2 linked regions of the Paraburkholderia fungorum genome follow. The protein of the gene in region 2 interacts with the protein of the main gene of each other region in a pairwise test. Links are inferred from orthologs where the notes say so. Each region holds a gene or a part of one and is shown on either strand. Other genes may lie near its edges. The genes, in order: ftsZ and rlmN.

Evidence for each region.
Region 1: the proteins of rlmN (region 2) and ftsZ interact in binary tests that used the Escherichia coli proteins (3 or more experiments, as listed by UniProt). The link is inferred for Paraburkholderia fungorum from one-to-one orthologs.

Annotation. Positions count from the first base shown.
Region 1 is NZ_FNKP01000001.1:3,452,555-3,458,518, forward strand. Bases 1,106-3,962 are described here. They hold ftsZ (cell division protein FtsZ), read right to left. Parts: upstream 3,207-3,962; coding sequence 2,004-3,206; downstream 1,106-2,003. Other genes in these bases: BLS41_RS15330 (peroxiredoxin), read right to left, coding at 1,242-1,745; ftsA (cell division protein FtsA), read right to left, coding at 3,392-3,962. Outside these bases: lpxC (UDP-3-O-acyl-N-acetylglucosamine deacetylase), read right to left, coding at 34-951; more of ftsA, read right to left, coding at 3,963-4,624; BLS41_RS15345 (cell division protein FtsQ/DivIB), read right to left, coding at 4,652-5,404; BLS41_RS15350 (D-alanine--D-alanine ligase), read right to left, coding at 5,429-5,964. UniProt on the Escherichia coli protein: Essential cell division protein that forms a contractile ring structure (Z ring) at the future cell division site. The regulation of the ring assembly controls the timing and the location of cell division.
Region 2 is NZ_FNKP01000001.1:2,497,710-2,503,742, reverse strand. The notes cover bases 1,951-4,876. They hold rlmN (dual-specificity RNA methyltransferase RlmN), read left to right. Parts: upstream 1,951-2,800; coding sequence 2,801-3,952; downstream 3,953-4,876. Other genes in these bases: BLS41_RS10955 (helix-turn-helix domain-containing protein), read left to right, coding at 4,162-4,876; ndk (nucleoside-diphosphate kinase), read left to right, coding at 2,215-2,640. Outside these bases: outer membrane protein assembly factor BamC, read left to right, coding at 1-310; BLS41_RS10975 (MBL fold metallo-hydrolase), read left to right, coding at 318-1,091; BLS41_RS10970 (Bax inhibitor-1/YccA family protein), read right to left, coding at 1,214-1,912; more of BLS41_RS10955, read left to right, coding at 4,877-5,274; ispG (flavodoxin-dependent (E)-4-hydroxy-3-methylbut-2-enyl-diphosphate synthase), read left to right, coding at 5,361-6,033.

The sequences.
Region 1 (5,964 bases), 950 kb from region 2 along the record:
CCGTTTTTTCATGCTTGCTACTACCTGAAGACGTTACGCAAACGCCGTTTGCGTCTCGTACGCAAAGCCGCGCGGTGCCTTCTGCGTGTCGTCGAACGTGACGATTTCGTACGAATCTTCGTGCGCCAGCAGTTCGCGCAGCAATGCGTTGTTCAGACCGTGGCCCGACTTGTACGCGTCGTACGATGCCAGCAACGGATGACCGACCACATACAGGTCGCCGATCGCATCGAGCATCTTGTGCTTCACGAACTCGTCGTCGTAACGCAGACCATCGTTGTTCAGAATGCGGTATTCGTCGAGCACGATCGCGTTGTCCATGCTGCCGCCGCGTGCCAGACCGAGTTCACGCATCATTTCCACTTCGTGCGCGAAACCGAACGTGCGAGCGCGGGCAATTTCGCGCACGTAAGACGTGTTCGCGAAATCCACTTCCAGCGCCTGGCCGGTCTTATCCACAGCCGGATGACGGAAGTCGATCGTGAACTTGAGCTTGAAACCGAAGTACGGGTCCAGACGCGCGAACTTGTCGCCGTCACGAATTTCGACCGGCTTGGTGACCTTGATGAACTTCTTCGCAGCGTTCTGCTGCTCGATTCCGGCCGACTGGATCAGGAACACGAACGAACCCGCGCTGCCGTCCATGATCGGAATTTCTTCAGCGGTGACGTCGACGTAAAGATTGTCGATGCCAAGACCGGCGCAGGCGGACATCAAATGTTCGATGGTCGACACGCGCGCGCCGTCTTTCTGCAACACGGAAGCCAGACGCGTATCACCAATCGCCATCGCCGACGCAGGAATGTCCACCGGCGTGGGCAAATCCACGCGCGAAAAGACGATGCCAGTGTCTGGCGCCGCCGGGCGAAGCGTCAAATTGACCTTCCGACCCGAGTGCAGGCCGATGCCAACTGTCTTGACGATTGTTTTGATAGTGCGCTGCTTCAGCATGGTGATCTTCTATTCGATTGAAAATCCCAATCGGGACTTTTTATTCCATAGCACGAATTATACTCCAATACCCTTGGGGTCGTCGTTGCACGGAACGTATCAATCTGTTTCGCTACATTACCCAATGGGCGCCCGTCAGGGAAAGCGTGACGGGCCGACGTCCCGGAACGGAGGCGTTTCCGGTCGTCGGCCCGCGTAACGGCCTGTCACAAAAGCGTCTTACCACCCGTTGCCCTCGTACAACGCGACAAAACCGCGCGCTGCCAAGGTGAAGGGCGACGCCCGCGCAACTAGCTCAACGTGGCAAGAACGCTTGCTGCATCGCTCACTTCGAATTTGCCGGCAGCCTCGACGTTCAACGTCTTGACCACGCCGTCGTCGACCACCATCGCGTAGCGCTGGGAACGGATTCCCATGCCGCGCGCCGACAAATCCTGCTCCAGACCAAGCGCCCGTGTGAAAGCCGCACTGCCGTCCGCCATCATGCGCACCTTGCCCGAGGCGTGCTGATCGCGTCCCCACGCGCCCATTACGAACGCGTCGTTGACGGACACGCACCAGATCTCGTCGATGCCCGCAGCGCGCAACTGCCCGGCGTGCTCGATATAACCCGGTACATGTTTGGCCGAACAGGTCGGCGTGAACGCGCCCGGCAATCCGAAGATCACCACGCGCCTGCCCGCCGTCTGCTCGCGCACGTCGAAGCTGTTCGGCCCCAACGTGCAGCCCGCCCGCTCATCTTCGACGAATTCGAAGAGCGTTGCGTCGGGCAGCTTGTCACCTGCTTGAATCATGCTCAGTCCTTTGCATCGATGCGAAGCACGCTCGCACGTCGTCGTGTCGCAGTGAAATTGGCATGCAGCCCGTTAAGGCTACGCCGTTCGGCGACAGTCGCCCAATCCGCTTCGCGAATCCGAAGAGGGCAGTTGTCCTTGCCGCGAATCTGACGATACGCGACCTGTTCGCCGTTCACCCGCCACGCTCGTGCATTCGTCCGCCAGCGCTGCACTGCAAAACAACTGCAGCGCGGCAACGAAAGCCTGCTCGCGCGCTCAGTCCGCCTGCTTGCGCAGGAATGCCGGAATGTCGTACGTGTCGACGCCCTTTTCCTGCAGCGCCTGCACATGCGACGCAGCCGTATCGCGCGACGTGCGCCACACAGCCGGCGTGTCCAGCGCGCCGTAGTCGGCCGTAGCCGCGTGCGACGTTGCCGGTGCGTAAGCCGCGTGTTGCATCGTGCCGATCGGCTGATTGTCGGTGCCGGTGCGCAGCAGCGTCATCGGTGCCGATTGCTGCTTCTTCGCCGCACGGCCCAGACCCGTTGCGACGACCGTCACGCGCAGCGCGTCGCCCATTGCATCGTCGTACACCGCGCCGAAAATCACCGTTGCGTCTTCTGCTGCGTAGCTCTTGATCGTGTTCATCACTTCGCGCGTTTCCGACAGACGCAGCGAACGGCTCGACGTGATGTTCACCAGCACGCCACGCGCGCCCGACAGATCCACACCTTCCAGCAGCGGGCTGGCCACAGCCTGCTCGGCGGCCAGACGCGCGCGATCGACACCGGCAACCGTCGCCGTGCCCATCATCGCCTTGCCTTGCTCGCCCATCACCGTTTTCACGTCTTCGAAGTCGACGTTCACCAGACCGTCGACGTTGATGATTTCCGCGATACCGGCCACTGCGTTGTTCAGAACGTCGTCAGCGCACTGGAAGCACTTGTCCATCTCGGCGTCGTCGCCCATCACCTCGAACAGCTTGTCGTTCAGAACGACGATCAGCGAGTCGACGTGATCCTCCAGTTGCTGCGAACCGGCTTCTGCAACGCGCATGCGCTTGCCGCCTTCGAATTCGAACGGCTTGCTGACCACGCCAACAGTCAAGATACCCATTTCCTTGGCGATCTGCGCGACCACGGGTGCTGCGCCCGTGCCCGTACCGCCGCCCATACCGGCCGTGATGAAGACCATGTGCGCGCCGCGCAGTGCGTCGGCGATGCGCTCACGTGCTTCTTCCGCTGCGGCGCGGCCCATTTCCGGCTTGGCGCCAGCGCCCAGACCCGTGTTGCCGAGCTGGATCACCGCGGTGGCGCGCGAACGCGACAGAGCCTGCGCGTCCGTGTTCATCACGATGAAGTCGACGCCTTGCACGCCTTTGTTGATCATGTGCTGAACGGCATTGCCGCCAGCGCCACCTACTCCGACCACCTTGATGATGGTGCCGTTCGTTTCGGTTTCCAGCATCTGGAATTCCATGTTGCCTCCGTCAAGATAGAAAAGTACAGCCACTCGGCCGTTATCCGGCAGGAGATCGGGCAACCTCCTGTCGCGCGCTGGTCGCCGGCACCTGCGCGTGTTTGTTCAAACCTGCTTTGAATCCGACTGCTTGTTTCACTGCTTGTTCGATTGCTTATCCGACTACTTGTGCCACTGCAAAACCGTTAGAAGTTGCCGAGGAACCAGTCTTTCATGCGCGTGAAAACCTGTCCCATCGAGCCCGACTGCACCGCGACCTTGCGGCCACGCATACGTTGCGAGCGTCCTTCGACGAGCAGGCCCATTGCCGTCGAATAACGCGGATTACGCACGACGTCCGCAAGGCCGCCCGCGTATTCCGGCACGCCGATTCGCACCGGCTTCAGGAAAATGTCTTCACCCAGTTCGACCATGCCGAGCATCATCGACGCGCCGCCGGTCAGCACCACGCCGGAACTCAGCAGTTCCTCGTAACCCGACTCGCGCACCACCTGCTGCACGAGCGAGAACAGTTCTTCGACACGCGGCTCGACCACTGCCGCCAGCGCCTGGCGCGACAACGTGCGCGGACCGCGCTCGCCGAGACCCGGCACTTCGATCATCTCGTCCGGATCGGCAAGCGCCTGCTTGGCGATGCCGTAGTCGACCTTGATGTCTTCGGCATCCGGCGTCGGCGTGCGCAACGCCATCGCGATGTCGCTCGTGATCTGGTCGCCGGCAATCGGAATCACTGCCGTGTGACGGATCGCGCCTTCGCTGAAAATTGCGATGTCGGTCGTGCCGCCGCCGATATCGACCAGCACCACGCCGAGTTCCTTCTCGTCTTCCGTCAGCACCGCGAGCGACGACGCGAGCGGCTGCAGAATCAGATCGTTCACTTCGAGCCCGCAACGGCGCACGCACTTCACGATGTTCTGCGCCGCGCTCACCGCGCCGGTGACGATATGTACCTTCACTTCGAGGCGGATACCGCTCATACCGATCGGCTCGCGCACATCTTCCTGACCGTCGATGATGAATTCCTGCGTGAGGATATGCAGCACCTGCTGATCGGTCGGGATGTTGATTGCCTTCGCCGTTTCGATCACGCGCGCCACGTCCGTCTGCGTGACTTCCTTTTCCTTGATCGCCACCATGCCGCTCGAATTGAAGCTGCGGATATGGCTGCCGGCGATTCCGGTGAACACGTTCGTAATCTTGCAGTCGGCCATCAGCTCGGCTTCTTCGAGCGCGCGCTGAATGGACTGCACGGTGGCTTCGATATTCACCACCACGCCTTTCTTGAGCCCCTTCGATTCGCTCTGGCCAAGGCCGATCACCTCGTAGTGACCTTCGCCCTTCAACTCGGCGACGATGGCCACGACCTTCGACGTCCCGATGTCGAGGGCGACCAGCAGATCTTTATAGTCTTTACTCATAGAGTGCTCATTGCGTGTGATGTCCGTTTACTTCTTGCCCTTGTCGGGTTCGCTGATAAAGCGCATGCCAGCGGCACGAATCGCGAAACCGTTCGGATAGCGCAAGTCCGCATACTCGATATCCTTTCCCCAACGTTGCGTCACTGCGCCCCACGCCGCCGTCAGGCGCTTGCTGCGATCCAGCAGCGTGTCCTGATTGCGTTCGCGCCCAAGTTCAACCTGCGTACCGTTCGACAACTTCACCGTCCACGCGTAACGCGGCGACAGCGTCACTTCGTCGGGCGTCGCGCCCAGCGGCGCAAACCACTTCTGAAAGTCGTGATAACGCGCGACCACTTCTTTCGCCGAACCGTCGGGGCCGTCGAACGCGGGCAGATCCTGCTCGAGTTCGCCCTGATTCGCGGTGAACAGCTCGCCATCGGTGCTCACCAACTGATCGCTGCCCCACGTTCCCAGCGGTTTGTACTCCTCCAGCGTGACAGCCAATGCATTCGGCCAGACCCGGCGCACACTTGCATGACGCACCCATGGCATCTGCTCGAACGCCTGACGCGCAACGTCGAGATCGACCGTGAAAAAGTTGCCCTTCAACCGCCCTACTACACCGGCGCGCACCGTCGGCGAATTGATGTGCTCCGTATCGCCGCCGATCTGGATTTCGCGCAGTGCGAAATTCGGACGCTGGATCAGCCAGTCAGCGCCTGCCGCCAGCAGCACGAGCACCAGCAACACATGCAATGTGTTGGCGGCGAGATTGAGCTGGCGAACGTTGTTCCACATGGTGTTGCTTTCGGGTCACCCCGGTTAGTCCTTAAGCGTCAGCGCCAACACGCCGACAACCAGTTCCTGATAGCTGATGCCCACCGCGCGCGCCGCTTTCGGCGGCAGCGAGTGATCGGTCATGCCAGGCGCCGTGTTCACTTCCAGGAAGTACGGGTTGCCGTCTGCGTCGAGCATGAAATCGGCACGGCCCCAGTCGGTGCAGCCGAGCACCTCGAACGCGCGGCGCGCCAGCACTTTCAGACGCGCTTCTTCTTCCGCCGCGATACCGCACGGAATCAGATACTGCGTGTCGTCGGCGATGTACTTCGCGTGATAGTCGTAGAACTCACCGGCCGGCACGATGCGGATCACCGGCAGGTCCAGATCGCCCGCGATGCACGCGGTAAATTCGCCGCCGCCTTCGATGCTCTTTTCGACCACGACGATCTTGTCGAACTTCGCGGCTTCGATCAGCGCAGCCGGCAACGCGTCGGCCGTCTTCACCTTGATCACCGCCACGCTCGAGCCTTCGCTCGCGGGCTTCACGAACAGCGGCAAGCCGAGCTTCGCGACGATGT
Region 2 (6,033 bases):
CCGTGCGTGGCTGCGTGTTGGCCTCGCGCTCGACCGCACCAACTTCACGGTGGACAACCGCGATCGCGCGAAGGGCATCTATTACGTGCGCTACGCCGATTCCATGCAGGAACTGAAGAAGGAAGGCCTGTTCGGCAAGCTGTTCTACAGCGGCAATACGGCGAAGAAGCCGGCTCAGGAATTCCTCGTCAACGTGCGCTCCAAGGGCGACGCTGTGACGCAGGTGGCGGTGCTCGACGCGAACGGTCAGGTCGATAATTCGTCCGACGCGCAGCGCATCGTGTCGTTGCTTCACGCTCAACTGAACTAAGCGAGCCGTGCGGTTCGCCAGTCTCGGCAGCGGCAGTGAAGGTAATGCTTTGCTGGTGGAAGCGCAAAGCGGCGCGACCACCACGCGCGTTCTGCTCGATTGCGGGTTTTCGGGCAAAGAAGTCGAGCGGCGCCTTGCGCGGCTCGGCACGAGCGTCGAAGGTCTCGACGCTATTCTGATCACGCATGAACATAGCGACCACATTGGCAGCGCGCTGACGCTGGCGCGCAAGTGGTCGATTCCGCTTTACATGAGCTGGGGCACCGCCCGCGCGGTGGGTGCCGACGAAGCCGATGTCGATCTGCAAGTGCTGTGGGGCGACGAGGCGGTGTCGATCGGCGACCTCAGCATTCTTCCCTACACCGTCCCTCACGACGCCCGCGAACCGTTGCAATACGTGTTTTCGAATGGTGCGAGCCGGCTCGGCGTGTTGACCGACGTCGGCACGTCCACGCCACATATCAGCACAGTGTTGAGCGGTTGCGACGCGTTGGTGCTCGAGTGCAATCACGATGTGCGGATGCTGGCCGGCAGCCGTTATCCGCAATCGTTGAAGGCGCGCATTGGCGGTAATCATGGGCATCTGAACAACGAAGCTGCCGCTGAAATTCTGGCTTCGCTCGATCGTTCGCGATTGCGTCATCTGGTTGCGGCGCATTTGAGTCAGCAGAACAATCTGCCGGAACTGGCGCAGGCTGCAATGGCGGGAGTGCTGGGCGCCGCGCCCACTGAGGTCGTGATCGCATCGCAGGATGACGGGTTTGCGTGGCTGAGCGTGTAGAAATCGGCTGATCGGTGTGTCTATGCCGCGAGCGTGAGCGACATAAAAAAAGCCCATAACGAGCAATCGTTATGGGCTTTTTTTCGGCTGGCTGGCGCATTGCGCGCCACGCCGGATAAAACTTAGTTGCGGTTGCCGCCGAAAATGCCGAGCAGCGCGAGCAGGTTGACGAACACGTTATACAGATCCAGATAAATCGCGAGCGTCGCGGTGATGTAATTTGTCTCGCCGCCGTTCACGACGCGCTGGACGTCGAACAGGATGTACGCCGAGAAAATCACGATCGCCATGACCGACACGGTGAGCATCAGCGCCGGCAATTGCAGGAAGATATTCGCAACCGACGCGAGGATCAGCACGATCACGCCCATGAACAGCCACTTGGCGAGACCTGAAAAGTCGCGCTTGCTGACCGTTGCAATGGTTGCCATCGACGCGAAGATCACACCAGTGCCACCGAACGCGAGCATGATCAGCGATGGGCCGTTCGAAAAACCGAGCACGAAGCTCAGGATGCGCGACAGCATCAGGCCCATGAAGAACGTGAAGCCAAGCAGCACGAAGACGCCGGCGGAGCTGTCTTTGGTTTTCTGAATTGCGAACATGAAACCGAAAGCGATGGCGAAGAACGCCAGCATGCTCATTGCCGGGCTGGTGGCAGCGAACAGCGAGAAGCCCGTGGCAAGGCCGACCCATGCGCCGAGTACCGTCGGAATCATCGACAGTGCGAGCAGCCAGTAGGTGTTCCGTAGCACACGGTTGCGCGTTTCGGCCGTGCTGACCGCGCCATTGCGGCCAAAGCTGTACGGATGATCGTTCATGGTTTCTCCTTACCTCAGGAAGCGTGTTGCGTGACAGTGGTACAGCGACTTGTGCAGCATTTTTGTGTAGCGTTGGCCGGAATCTTGCGCCGCAAGGCGCGGGCCGTTCAAACCTAAGATTAGTGCGGAAGCAGGGAGTTTCAATACCCTGAAAATGTCTACAAGGCCTACGCTACCAGTATTTTGAAACTCGTGCTGGACACCTTTCATTATTGAAAGGGTTCAATCGCAATCATACACGGGAACATGCTACAATAGCGGATTCATTTGAATCTGTAACCTCTTAATTTTTTGGAGTTTTTATGGCGATCGAACGCACCCTGTCGATTATCAAGCCGGACGCAGTGGCCAAGAATGTGATCGGCCAGATCTACAGCCGTTTCGAAAACGCTGGTCTGAAGATCGTGGCATCGCGCATGGTTCAACTGTCGCGCGCTGACGCAGAGAAGTTCTACGCTGTGCACGCTGCACGTCCGTTCTTCAAGGACCTCGTCGAATTCATGATCTCGGGCCCGGTCGTCATTCAGGCTCTGGAAGGCGAAAACGCAATCCTGAAGCACCGCGACCTGATGGGTGCAACCGACCCGAAGAAGGCGGAAAAGGGCACGATCCGCGCTGACTTCGCCGACAGCATCGATGCAAACGCTGTTCACGGTTCGGACGCAGCGGAAACGGCAGCAGTCGAAATCGCGTTCTTCTTCCCGGAAGTGAACGTCTACTCGCGTTAAGCCGTTTTTTGCCCGGCGGTTCGTGTAGCCGAGTCGTTTTATCGCACGAATCGCCTGGCAAAGTAGTAAGGTAAAAGCAGCAGGAATGGGCGCGAACGGCATTGCGTTCATGCAGCTTGTTGCATGAACGTAGTCTCGCACTGAAATGGCAGGATTCGATATGACGAGCAGTCCAACCGTCAACCTTCTCGACCTCGACGCCCAAGGGCTTGTCGCCTACTGCGACAGCCTGGGCGAGAAGCCGTTTCGCGCCAAGCAATTGCAGCGCTGGATTCACCAGTACAACGCTGCCGACTTCGACGGCATGACCGATCTCGCGAAGTCCTTGCGCGAAAAGCTCAAGGGGCGCGCCACGATCTCGATGCCGGGTATTGTCAGCGACAATATTTCTTCCGACGGCACACGCAAGTGGCTGGTCGACGTCGGTAACAGTAACGCGGTTGAAACCGTTTACATCCCCGAAGAAACGCGCGGTACGTTGTGCGTGTCGTCGCAGGCGGGGTGTGCGGTCAATTGCCGTTTCTGTTCCACCGGCAAGCAGGGCTTCTCCCGTAATCTCAGCACTGGCGAAATCATTGGCCAATTGCGCATGGCCGAATTTGCGCTGCGTGCGTCGCGCGGTCTGGCGGGCGGTCGCGCCAATGGCGGCGACGGCAAGGGTGAGCGTGTCGTCACGAACGTCGTGATGATGGGCATGGGCGAGCCGCTGCTCAATTACGACGCGGTCGTGCCGGCCATGCGACTGATGCTCGACGACAACGCGTACGGCCTGTCGCGCCGGCGCGTCACGCTGTCCACATCGGGTGTCGTGCCGATGATGGATCGTCTTGGCGCAGATCTGCCGGTAGCGCTTGCGGTTTCGCTGCATGCGCCTACCGATCCGCTGCGCGACATGCTGGTGCCGCTGAACAAGAAGTATCCGTTGCGTGAATTGATGGCGGCGTGTCAGCGCTATCTCAAAGTTGCGCCACGCGATTTCATTACGTTTGAATATTGCATGCTCGACGGCGTGAACGACAGCGAAGCGCAAGCGCGCGAACTGCTGGCCGTTACACGCGACGTGCCGTGCAAATTCAATCTGATCCCGTTTAATCCGTTCCCCGAGTCGGGCCTTCTCCGCTCGAAGAACGAACAGATCAAGCGGTTTGCGCAGGTGCTGATGGACGCGGGCGTCGTCACCACAGTGCGTAAAACACGCGGCGATGATATCGACGCTGCCTGCGGTCAGCTGGCTGGTGCGGTGCAAGACCGCACACGCCTTGCTGAACGCACCGGGAAGGCAGCGAAGGTTATCGAGGTTCGCGCCGTGTAATCGCGCGGTATGGAAGGGGGCGGTCGTGATGACTTCACGGGCGCGCAAAAGCCCTTCATGCCTGCGTCGATTGAAAAGAAAGTTTGCAGAAGCGATCGGAAGCGGCACACAAGGCCGCACATTTTGTTATAAACGGTCTGCGATTCGGGCGCGAGGCTTTAGTCCGTCCGGGTTGCACGTAAAGAAGAATCGACGCGAAAGGATTTGGGATGAGTGAGCCGCAGCACCCGCAGCCGCAGGACACAGAGACACACGAAGGCCATCCGGCGCCGGTCGCGCGGGCGGTGGTGCAGCCTGTTGTGCAGCCGGGTATGGATTCGTTGGCGGCAGTTGGCGCGCGCTTGACCCAGTTGCGTGAATCGAAGGGCTGGACGATCGAAGATGTATCGGCGCGCCTGAAAGTATCGGTCGTCAAGTTGCGCGCGCTCGAGTCGGGCGACATCAGCCATTTGCCGGACACGACGTTCGCGCTCGGCGTGGTGCGCAGCTATGCGAAGATGCTCGGCGCCGATCCCGCGCCGTTCACTCAGGCGTTGCGTCGCGAGAAGGGCGTACCTGCACCGGATCTGTCGATGCCGGCGTCGTCGGGTAAAGATTTGCCGCGTGGCAAGGTGTCGTTGTCGCTCGGCGGTAGTGGTCAGAAAAGCCGTTCGTGGCTGTGGGGCGTGGCGGCGGTCGTGGTTGCTGTGATCGCGCTCGCCATGTGGCATACCAACGGCGGCGATTCGTCGGCGTGGCTGGCACGTTTGAAGGCGAGCGCAAACGGGGCGGCGGGTAGTGCGACCGCTGCATCGGGCGCGGTGGTTCAGGGGCAACCGGCAGCTTCCGACGCAGTGGTGGCTCAGGAAGGTGCATCGGCTCCTGATACGCAGGCGGCAGAGGGCAGCCCGGCTTCGGCCGTGCCGATGCCGGCGCCGCTGGGTACGGATAGCGCGCCTTCGTCGGCGCCTGCGGTGACGGCAATGACGGCGGTAACGCCCAAGGCGGGCTCGCAGGCTGCGGCGGCACAAAGCGTGAGTGCGCCTGCCGTAGCGGCAGCAGCTTCTGCAGCGGTCACAGCGGCGCCTGACGCGGGCGAGGCAATCGTCGCGGTGCGCGTCACGCAGGATAGCTGGTTCAGCGTGCGGGATAAAAGCGGCAAGGAAGTGTTTTCCGGCCTCGTCCACGCGGGCGATACCAAAGAAGTGACGGGTACGGCGCCTTTCAAGGTCACGCTCGGCAATAAGGCTGGTCTCGAATCGTTGACACTCGACGGTCAACCGGTCGATCCGTCGAAATATTCGGCGGCCAAGGGTAATGTGGCGCGTTTCGCGCTGCCCTGACAGATATGGTATGCGCCGCGGCCTACCGGGCCGCGGCGCTTTTTCAATTCAGGCGCGACGTCTTTTGTGTGGCGCATGCGGCGTAAATGGGTTTTTCGATGCAATCCGAAGCTCAATCCCAATCCAGTAGCAAGATCGTTTCTAACGAGCCGGTGTTCGGCGGCCAGGCTGCGCGACGCAAGTCGCACGCGGTCGACGTCCGATGGGGCGGCCAGCTCGTCACCATTGGCGGCGACTCGCCAGTACGCATCCAGTCGATGACCAACACCGACACTGCGGACGCGATCGGCACCGCGATCCAGATCAAGGAGCTGGCGCAAGCCGGTTCGGAGCTGGTGCGTATCACGGTGAACACGCCGGAAGCGGCTGCGGCCGTGCCGGCTGTGCGCGAGCAACTCGACCGCATGGGCGTGTCGGTGCCGCTGGTCGGCGATTTTCATTACAACGGCCATTTGCTGTTGCGCGACTACCCGGCCTGCGCGGAATCGCTGTCGAAGTACCGGATCAATCCGGGCAACGTCGGCCACGGTGCAAAGCGCGACACGCAGTTCGCGCAGATGATCGAAGCGGCGGCGAAGTACGACAAGCCGGTGCGTATCGGCGTCAACTGGGGCAGTCTCGATCAGGACCTGCTCGCGAAGATGATGGACGAGAACGCGGCGCGTTCCACGCCTTGGGAAGCGCAAAGCGTGATGTACGAAGCGCTGATCCAGTCGGCTATCGGCTCGGCGGAACGCGCTGTCGAACTCGGCCTCGGGC